Regions from separate parts of the Burkholderia cepacia complex sp. TUM26381 genome, predicted to be linked through region 4. Evidence: predicted binding sites of a transcription regulator. Region 4 holds the regulator's gene; each other region holds the start of a gene.

Region 1 (2,197 bases), 390 kb from region 4:
CACCGTCGGCAGCCGTCGCACGCGTGGTGGCGGCCCGCGCCGCGTCAGCCGCGCCGGCGCCGCGAGCAACGGCGGTTTCCGCGAACCCGGCTGCGGCGGCTTCCGCGGCCCAGCCCGCGACGCCGCCCGGCCAGCAGGATCCCGAGACGATCCGCCGCGCGGCCCTCGCATTCCTGCAGCAGCAGATCGCCGGCCTGCCCGGCAAGACCACCGCGACGGTCACGACCGCGTTTCCGCGCGGGCTCGTCGCGTGCACGACACTCGAGCCGTTCCTGCCGACCGGCGCGCGCCTGTGGGGCCGCACGACGGTCGGCGTGCGCTGCGCGGGCGAGCGGCCGTGGACCGTCTACCTGCAGGCGAAGGTCACCGTGCAGGCCACCTACTACGTCGCCGCGCGCCAGATCGCGCCCGGCGAGCCGCTCTCCGCGGCCGACCTGGTTGCCCGCGACGGCGACCTGACGGTCATGCCGCTCGCGGTGATCACCGATCCGGCGCAGGCGATCGGCTCGACCGCGCTCGCGCGCATCTCGGCCGGGCTGCCGCTGCGGCAGGACATGCTGAAGAGCGCGGCGTCGGTCTCGGCCGGCCAGACGGTGCGGGTCGTCGCGGCCGGGCCCGGTTTCACGATTTCAGCCGAGGGCAGCGTGCTCGCGAATGCGGCGCCGGGCCAGTCGGTAAGGGTGCGGATGGCGGCGGGCCAGATCGTCACGGCGATCGTCAAGGACGCCGGAACCGTGGAAATTCCGTTGTAGGGACGGATCACGCCGCAAGAATGTAAAGAATTGTTTATTCGGAGCATTTCGGGCTCGCGATGCTAAAGTTCGGGCCGACCCGGCCGTTATCTGGGTCAAACCGTACAGGAAACCCATCGTGAAGATCGATTCCACTCCGAACCCGAGCCCCCTTGCGCCGACCGGCAACGGCGCGACCCGTGCGCAATCCGGCACGGCCCAGTCGTCCGCACCGGCGGCCGACGCAGGATCGACCGGCGGCGACACGACCGTGAACCTGTCGGGTCTGTCCGGCCAGCTGCGTTCGATATCCGCGTCGGGCAACGCCGATATCGACACGGGCCTGGTCCAGTCGATCAAGGATGCGCTGAACAACGGCACGCTGACGATCGACGCGAACAAGATTGCCGACGGCGTATTGAACACCGCCCGCGAGCTGCTGCAGCAACAGCGCCCGCAGGGTAACTAAGCCGGCCTCGCGGCCGGTTCCACCGGTTTGCCGGCGCGCGCCACCGCGTGCACCGGCGCGACGAGCATGACGCGATGAGAGAAGAGCTGCTGGCCACGGTCAACGACGAACATGCGACGATCGAAGCGTTCGCGTCCCTGCTCGTCTACGAGGAAAAGGCGCTGACGACGGCCGAGCCGCTCGAGATGCTGCCCGGGATCGTCGAAAAGAAGAGCGAACTGATCGATCGGCTCGCGCAGCTCGAACGCACGCGCGACACGCAGCTCTCCGCGCTCGGTTTTCCGGCCGGCAAGAAAGGCATGGACCAGGCTGCCGAGCGCGATGCGCGCCTCGCCGGCCGCTGGCAACTGCTGCAACAGGCCGCCGAACGCGCGCGCCAGGCCAACGCGAACAACGGGATGCTGATCCGGATCCGGATGGACTACAACGAGCGCGCGCTCGCGGTACTGCGCTCGGCGCCCGCACCGGCCGGCGTCTACGGTCCGGACGGGCGCGTCTCGGCGCTGACGCGCTGACCGGCCGGCTCCGCCGCCACCGCACCAACCGCCTCCCGCCGCCGTTCGCGGCATTTCAGGTTTCGACAGACCGGGCCCGAGCCCGGCACTCACGGTCCCTTCCGATACACGGCCGCGCAGCCGCGCCGCCGTCCCGTCACAACAATCAGAAGAGGGCCGCATGTCTTGTTTCCGCATTCCGTTGTCATCCCGTGTCGTTGCCGTTTCCGCCGTCGCGGCGCTCGGCGCCGCACTGACGCTCCCCGCCGCCCATGCCGCCGGCTCCGCGCCGCTGCCCACGCCGACGGGCAACATGTCGTTGTCGCCGGCCGGCCCCGACGTCGCGCCGCCGGCCGCTTCGCGCGCGCCTGGCGCGTCACTGCGCGCAGCGCGACGCGGGTCCGACACCTACACGTACCTGCGCTGCTGGTACCGGATCGACGCGGATCCGCTGAAGCCCGCCGCGACCTACGAATGGGCGCGCGACCCCGCCGGCGGCGACT
Region 2 (2,197 bases), 350 kb from region 4:
CTCGAAGCCGACCGAGCCGCCCTTCGGCAGCCCCATCGCGGCGAGCTTCAGGCGCGTTTCATGCACCTGGTTCGACGGCACGAGGATCGCGCCGCCGGCATCGGCGAACTTGTAGGGAACGTTTGCCTGCTGGAGCGCGGCAATGATCGCGCCGCCGTCGCGGTCCGACAGGTTGCTGTACAGCACGCGGTAGTCGGGCGCCCGGCTCCACAGCACGAGGGCGGTGATCGCGGCGATCGCGAGCGCGACGGCGATCACGAACGGCAGCTTCGGGTTGCCCTTCATCCGCGAGATGCCGGGAATGCGTTCCGCGAAGCCGCCCAGCCCGAAGTCTGCGCCTGCGCCACCCGCGCCCGGCAACGCGGCGGCCGCGGCGGCGCCGGGCGCCGGGCTGGCGAGGCCCGCGCGGGCGTCTGGGTTGATCAGCGAGTTGGCCTGCGAATCCATGCGTCGAGTTTCTCCGGAGCGGGACGACTGAGCTCGCTCGGACGAGCGGGCGGACAATGACACGATGCGATTATCGTGATTCGGGCCGTACTCCGATCGACCGAAAAGAGCGGGGTTTCCCCCGTACTTTCTCGGCTTTGACGCGCGGCGCGCTGCTATCCTTTTTCGCGATCCGGCATGGTGCGCGTGGTGCGGCGCCGGCGGATCGCCCGGCCCGTCCGGGTCTCTTCTCTAAGTCTGGGGACAGCATGACTGCGAACGTCAGCGGAATCGGTTCGGTGTTGCAACAGATGCAGTCGATGGCCGCGCAGGCGTCCGGCGGCGTCACGAGCCCGACGGCAGCGCTTGCCGGTTCGGGCGCGGCGACGGCCGGCACGTTCGCGAGCGCGATGAAGGCGTCGCTCGACAAGATCAGCGGCGACCAGCAGCACGCGCTCGGCGAGGCGAAGGCGTTCGAAGTCGGCGCGCCGAACGTGTCGCTGAACGACGTGATGGTCGACATGCAGAAAGCCAACATCGGCTTCCAGTTCGGGCTTCAGGTCCGCAACAAGCTAGTGAGCGCTTACAACGACATCATGCAGATGTCGGTGTGACGCGACGGGCATCCGGGGAAGGCTATCCGGCGACGGGAATCCGGCGACGGTTCATAGGGGCGGCCGACCGCCTCCCGGACAGGGGCGGCAGGCCGGTATCGCTTGCCCGGCGGCACGCGCCGCGCACCTAAAGCTTTTCAATTCCCTTCCGATAACTCCGGTGTGAAGGCCGCGTCGTGCGATGCACGGCGGCGGCTCCCGTATAGCCAAGGCATAACAAGGAGATGCGCATGTTTTCCCCAGGACACGCTGGAGCCAATGCATACGCGCGTGTCGGCGTCGAGACGGGGGTGATGGGCGCCTCCCCGCACCGGCTGATCGCGATGCTGTACCAGGGCGCGCGGCAGGCGATTGCGCTGGCCCGCATGCATTTGCAGCAGGACAACGTGTCCGGGCGCGGCGAAGCGATCGGCAAGGCGATCCGGATCGTCGAGAGCGGGCTGCAGGCATCGCTGAACCGCGACGCGGGCGGCGAGATCGCGGACCGGCTCGATGCGCTGTATGCGTATATCGGCCGGCGTCTGCTGGAAGCGAACGCGCAGGCGAGCGACGCGATGCTGGTCGAGGTCGACGGGCTGCTCGCCACGCTCGAGGAAGCATGGACGGGCATCGCCCCGGAAGTCGCGCGGATGGCCGCGCAACAGGCAGTGGAAGCGTCACGATGAATCGCAAGGCCGAATACTTCGCACGTTACGAGGCGCTCGCCGCCGTGTCGGGCCGCATGCTGTGCGCCGCGCGCGGCGCGGACTGGAGCGCGTTGCCGGGGTTGCAGGCCGAATTCATGCAGCTCGTCGACGGGCTCAAGGAGGCCGATCCGGGCGTCGCACTCGACGAATCGGATCTCGGCCGCAAGCTCGACCTGATCCGCCGCATCCTGGCCGACGACGCCGCGATCCGCGATCTCGCGAGCCCGGACGTCGCGCGGCTGTCCGCGCTGTTCGAGGCACGGCGTTCGACCAAGGTATTGACCGATCTCTACCGCGCGCGCGGGTAGGGCCGTTTTCCGGGGAGACGGGCGCGACGCGCCCGGGCCCGTTGCCGCACGCGGCGCGCACCGTTCCCGCGGGCGGCACCGGCGTGCCGCGCCCGGATTCGCAACGATGGGTCGGGTCTGTTTGCAGATGGAGCGCACATGCGAATGCCCGAAATCGCTCGCA
Region 3 (2,197 bases), on a different replicon from region 4:
ACTGCTCCGCGGCATGATCGTGCTCGCGCAACTGGCCGGGAATCGCACACTGCGCAAGCCCGCCCGCGTCGATCCACGCGCGCGTACGTTCCGCGGCCGCGTCGATCAGTTGCGCACACTTCGAGTAATCGTATGACGACACGTCGAGCGGACAGAGCGGCGGCACGACATGGATGTGCGCGCGTGCCGCGTACAGCTCCAGATCGCGCACCAGTTGCCGCGCGATCACGAGTGTCAGCGCGTGCGTCGCATGCGCGATCGCGCTGCGCGGCGGGACGCGCAACGCACAGGCGAACCCGGCCGGCAGCACGACGATCCGCTTGACGCCAAGCGCGATTGCAACGGAGATCGGCGTGTTGTTCGCGACGCCGCCGTCGACGAGTTCCACGCCGTCGATGCAGACCGACGGAAACACACCGGGAATCGCCGCGCTGGCCTGCACGGCATCCACGACCGAGCCGGCGGACAGCACGACTTCGCGGCCGTTCAGCACGTCGGTCGCGACGATGTGAAGCGGCAACGCGGCCTGCTCGATCCGCCGGTATGGCAGGTTCCTTTCCAGCAACAGGCGCAGCGCGTCGGCCTCGACCAGATGCGGCCGGTTGCGCAGCAGCATCGCGACGACGCTGCGCATCGAGAACGGCATGACGTCCTGGCGGCGGATTCGGCACCACAGCGCGGCGAGCATCGCGACGCCGTCCGCGTCCGGCCGGCCGGCGAAATACGCGGCATTGATCGCCCCCGCCGACGCGCCGACGACGCAATCGGGCCGTTCGCCGCTCGCGACCAGCTCGCGGAGCATGCCGACCTCGATCGCGCCAAGACTGCCGCCGCCGGCAAACACGAAGGCGGTCGAGGGAGTGGGATCGGAAGTCACGGTGCGCCCTCCTGCGGTTGGCTGCGACAGTGCCTGCTCCATGATGGATCGTGCGGCGCCCCGGATGTCCTGATGAAAACCCTGCCGGCACGCGGACCGCGCCGCTCGGCCGACGATGCGCGTCGCACGCCGCGCTCGCCGGAATCCCGCGATGAACCTTCTCCCGGGAAGGGATACGTCATTTGCCGCCCTGTTTCAGGGTCGCATCGATACGGCCGTTCGCGCGATCGCTGCGCACTTTTTGACCTCGATCAAGAAAATCGCGCACCTCGGCGCCCGCAAACGTGTGCCGGGCGCGAATCGCGCGGGATACGTGGAATCACGGGTTCAGTCGTCCGGACGATCGCCGTTATTGCATCAACACCCGCCGACTGGCATCGCGCTGCGACGCATCGGGACGACCGCCCGGATCGCATTCGACACGCAACGATCCGGCGCCGTCGCGGGCATCGAGCGAGATGGCCGGACATCCCGCTCGCTTTTCGACAACACGTGCATCAGCGCAAGTCGCGGACGAGGTAATCATGTTTGTAGCCATCGGATGGATCGTCGTGATCGGGTCGGTGATCGGCAGTTTCGTCGGCGTCGGCGGCCATTTGCCGGCCTTGCTGCAACCGTTCGAGCTGCTGTGCATTTTCGGCGCCGCGCTGGGCGCGTTCGTCGTCAGCAATCCGGTCACGACGCTGAAGAAAACCATCAAGACCCTGCCGACCTGCTTCAAGGGCGGCGGCTACACGAAGCAGCAGTACGTCGAACTGATCGCACTGCTGTACGAGCTGCTGCAGAAGGCACGCAAGGACGGCATGATGGCGCTCGAGGCCGACGTCGATGCGCCCGAGCAAAGCCCGCTGTTCCAGAAGTATTCGCATGTGCTCGAAGACCATCACCTGCTCGACTTCATCGTCGATTACCTGCGGATGATGTCGAGCGGCAACGTGAACGTGCTGGAGATGCAGGACCTGATGGACGAGGAACTGCATACGCATCACGCGGAAGCGTCGGTCGCGGCCAATGCGATCCAGAAGATGGCGGACGGCCTGCCGGCGTTCGGCATCGTCGCCGCGGTGATGGGCGTCGTGCACACGATGGGCTCGGTCGGCGCGCCGCCCGCCGTGCTCGGCAAGATGATCGCCGGCGCGCTCGTCGGCACGTTCCTCGGCATCCTGCTCGCGTATGGTTTCGTCGGCCCGCTCGCGGATCTGCTCAACGCGAAGGGCCGCGCCGCGGCCAAGCCGTTCCAGTGCGTGAAGGCCGTGCTGCTCGCGTCGATGAGCGGCTACGCGCCGGCGGTGGCGGTGGAGTTCGGCCGCAAGGTGCTGT
Region 4 (2,197 bases):
CTCGTTGGTCGGCTTCGCGATCACCGAACGGTCCTTCTCGGCCTTCGAGCCGAGGATCAGCAGCAGCGTTGCGTCGCCGCCGTCGTCCAGGATCATGTTCGCGAATTCGCCGTTCGGCCATTCGAAGATGCGGTGCGAGAACTCCCAGTATTCGTCGAGCGATTCGCCCTTGAACGCGAACACCGGCGTGCCGGCTTCGACGATCGCGGCCGCAGCGTGATCCTGCGTCGAGAAGATGTTGCACGACGCCCAGCGGACGTCCGCGCCGAGCGCCTTCAGCGTCTCGATCAGCACGCCCGTCTGGATCGTCATGTGCAGCGAACCGGCAATGCGCGCGCCCTTCAGCGGCTGCTCTGCCTTGTATTCGTCGCGGATCTGCACGAGGCCCGGCATTTCGGTCTCGGCGATGTTGAGTTCCTTGCGGCCCCAGCCGGCCAGCGCCATGTCGGCGACGACGTAATCGTGGGAAGCCTTGGAATCGATAATGGCGTTCATCACGCCCTCCTTTCTAAAAAGTTTCTAGATTGGTGACGTGAGCGCCGTTCAGGAAGCGGGGCCGGCGCGACATCGCCGCACGGCTGCTTGGTGAAGCCTTCCGAGCCTGGCGGACACAGATGTCCGTCGCAACGCTCCTCGGAAAACGGAGGGGATTGTAGCAAATCGGCGCGCGGAATGCGCAAGCACCGCGCAACCCTGGCACGAGCGCGCGGCGTCGGCGCGCGCGGCCGTCAGCAAAGGGTCAGGATTCCGCGCCGACCCACGCCTGTTCGCGCAGCCGCGCACGCAGGCGCGCGACGGCCTGGCTGTGCAGCTGGCACACGCGCGACTCGCTCACTTCGAGCACCGCGCCGATCTCGCGCAGATTCAGACCCCGTTCGTAGTACAGCGACATCAGCAGCTTCTCGCGCTCCGGCAGCCGCTCGATCGCCTCGACGAGGGCCTCGCGCAGGTGCTCGTCGAGCAGCGCCGACAGCGGATCGGCGTGATCGACACGATAACGGTCGAGGAACGGCTCGTCGTCGGCCGCGCGGTCGAAATCCTCGTAGTAGATGAGCTGGCTACCGTGCAGGTCCTGCAGCATCCCCTGGTATTCGTCGAGCGGCATGTTCAGGTGTTCCGCGATCTCGGTCTCGCTCGCCGAGCGGCCGAGATGCTGCTCGACCTGGTGCACCGCGTGCTCGACCTCGCGCGACGTCTTGCGCAGGCTGCGCGGCAGCCAGTCGTTGCTGCGCAGCTCGTCGAGCATCGCGCCGCGGATGCGCTGCGTCGCGTAGGTCTCGAACTGCGCGCCCTGGTCTTCCTTGTAGCGGCCGGCCGCGTCCATCAGGCCGATCATGCCAGCCTGGATCAGGTCGTCGAGATCGACGCTCGCCGGCATCTTCGCGACGAGCTGCAGCCCGAGGCGGCGCACGAGCGGCGCGTATTGCGCGAGCACGTCGGCCTGGGACATCTTTCCTTGAGCGTTGTACATCATGGCTCTCTCCTTAGGCGCTCACGCGGCGTGTGCCGCGCCCGCCTCATACGACGGCTTGCCACCCGCGTGGACGGCGCGACCCGCACCCGAACGCGGGCGCATCGGCCAGTACAGCAGGTCCGCGGCAATCTGCCGGTAGTCGCGCGCGGCGGCCGACGACGGGAACGCATCGACCACCGCATGCGTCAGTTCGCGCGCATGCTCGACGAGCGGATCGGCGCTCACGCAACCCGCGTCGGCGATCGACACGGTCAGGTAGCGGCTCGCGACGCCCGCGAGGTTGTCGAAGGCGGTCTTCGCGTCCGCATGGCTGCCGACGTGATTGGTCAGCACGCGGAACTGCGCGAACGCATGCGCGAAATGCAGCCGCTTCATGCACGCGTACGCCTCGGTGATCGCCTGCGCGGCGACCCGCGTGACGACCAGCACGTCGTGCGCTTCGCGGGCGAGCGCCGAGAACGAACCGTCGGCGCCGAGCTGCGCGTCGACGAGGACGATATCGGCCGGGCCGTCGATGAAATCGCTCAGCTGCGCGTCGCTGTAGCCGGCCCGCGCGAGCCGCGCGGCGGCGCACAGGCCGAAGCCGGCCGCCACCCGCGTGCGTTCGCCGTCGCGCAGCCATGCGCCGGCCAGCGTCGCGCTGGCCGAGTGCACGTCGGCACGTTCGTCGACGACGAGCACGTCCTTGCCGAGCGATGCGAGCGCCGCCGCGAGGTTCACGAT

The links. The regulator FliA, encoded in region 4, starts transcription of late flagellar genes. The targets are predictions, from matches to a motif close to CTAAAGTTTNNNNNNNNNNNGCCGNTA.
Region 1: flgM (flagellar biosynthesis anti-sigma factor FlgM) is a predicted target of FliA. The motif match lies at 815-841, and genes of this name have one in related genera.
Region 2: fliS (flagellar export chaperone FliS) is a predicted target of FliA. The motif match lies at 1,168-1,194, and genes of this name have one in related genera.
Region 3: motA (flagellar motor stator protein MotA) is a predicted target of FliA. The motif match lies at 1,203-1,229, and genes of this name have one in related genera.

The regions. Positions count from the first base shown of each region.
Region 1 covers NZ_CM172006.1:3,420,038-3,422,234, forward strand. Annotated here, with positions in the region: gene flgA (flagellar basal body P-ring formation chaperone FlgA) at 1-752, shown strand, start outside; gene flgM (flagellar biosynthesis anti-sigma factor FlgM) at 871-1,200, shown strand; gene ACWMMN_RS16070 (flagella synthesis protein FlgN) at 1,275-1,715, shown strand; gene ACWMMN_RS16075 (SGNH/GDSL hydrolase family protein) at 1,876-2,197, shown strand, end outside.
Region 2 covers NZ_CM172006.1:3,459,057-3,461,253, reverse strand. Annotated here, with positions in the region: gene fliF (flagellar basal-body MS-ring/collar protein FliF) at 1-447, opposite strand, end outside; gene fliE (flagellar hook-basal body complex protein FliE) at 696-1,040, shown strand; gene fliS (flagellar export chaperone FliS) at 1,271-1,705, shown strand; gene ACWMMN_RS16245 (flagellar protein FliT) at 1,702-2,034, shown strand.
Region 3 covers NZ_CM172007.1:3,030,367-3,032,563, forward strand. Annotated here, with positions in the region: gene ACWMMN_RS30350 (patatin-like phospholipase family protein) at 1-919, opposite strand, end outside; gene motA (flagellar motor stator protein MotA) at 1,402-2,197, shown strand, end outside.
Region 4 covers NZ_CM172006.1:233,807-236,003, reverse strand. Annotated here, with positions in the region: gene ahcY (adenosylhomocysteinase) at 1-495, opposite strand, end outside; S-adenosyl-L-homocysteine riboswitch at 528-641, opposite strand; gene ACWMMN_RS01090 (RNA polymerase sigma factor FliA) at 740-1,474, opposite strand; gene ACWMMN_RS01085 (nucleotide-binding protein) at 1,493-2,197, opposite strand, start outside.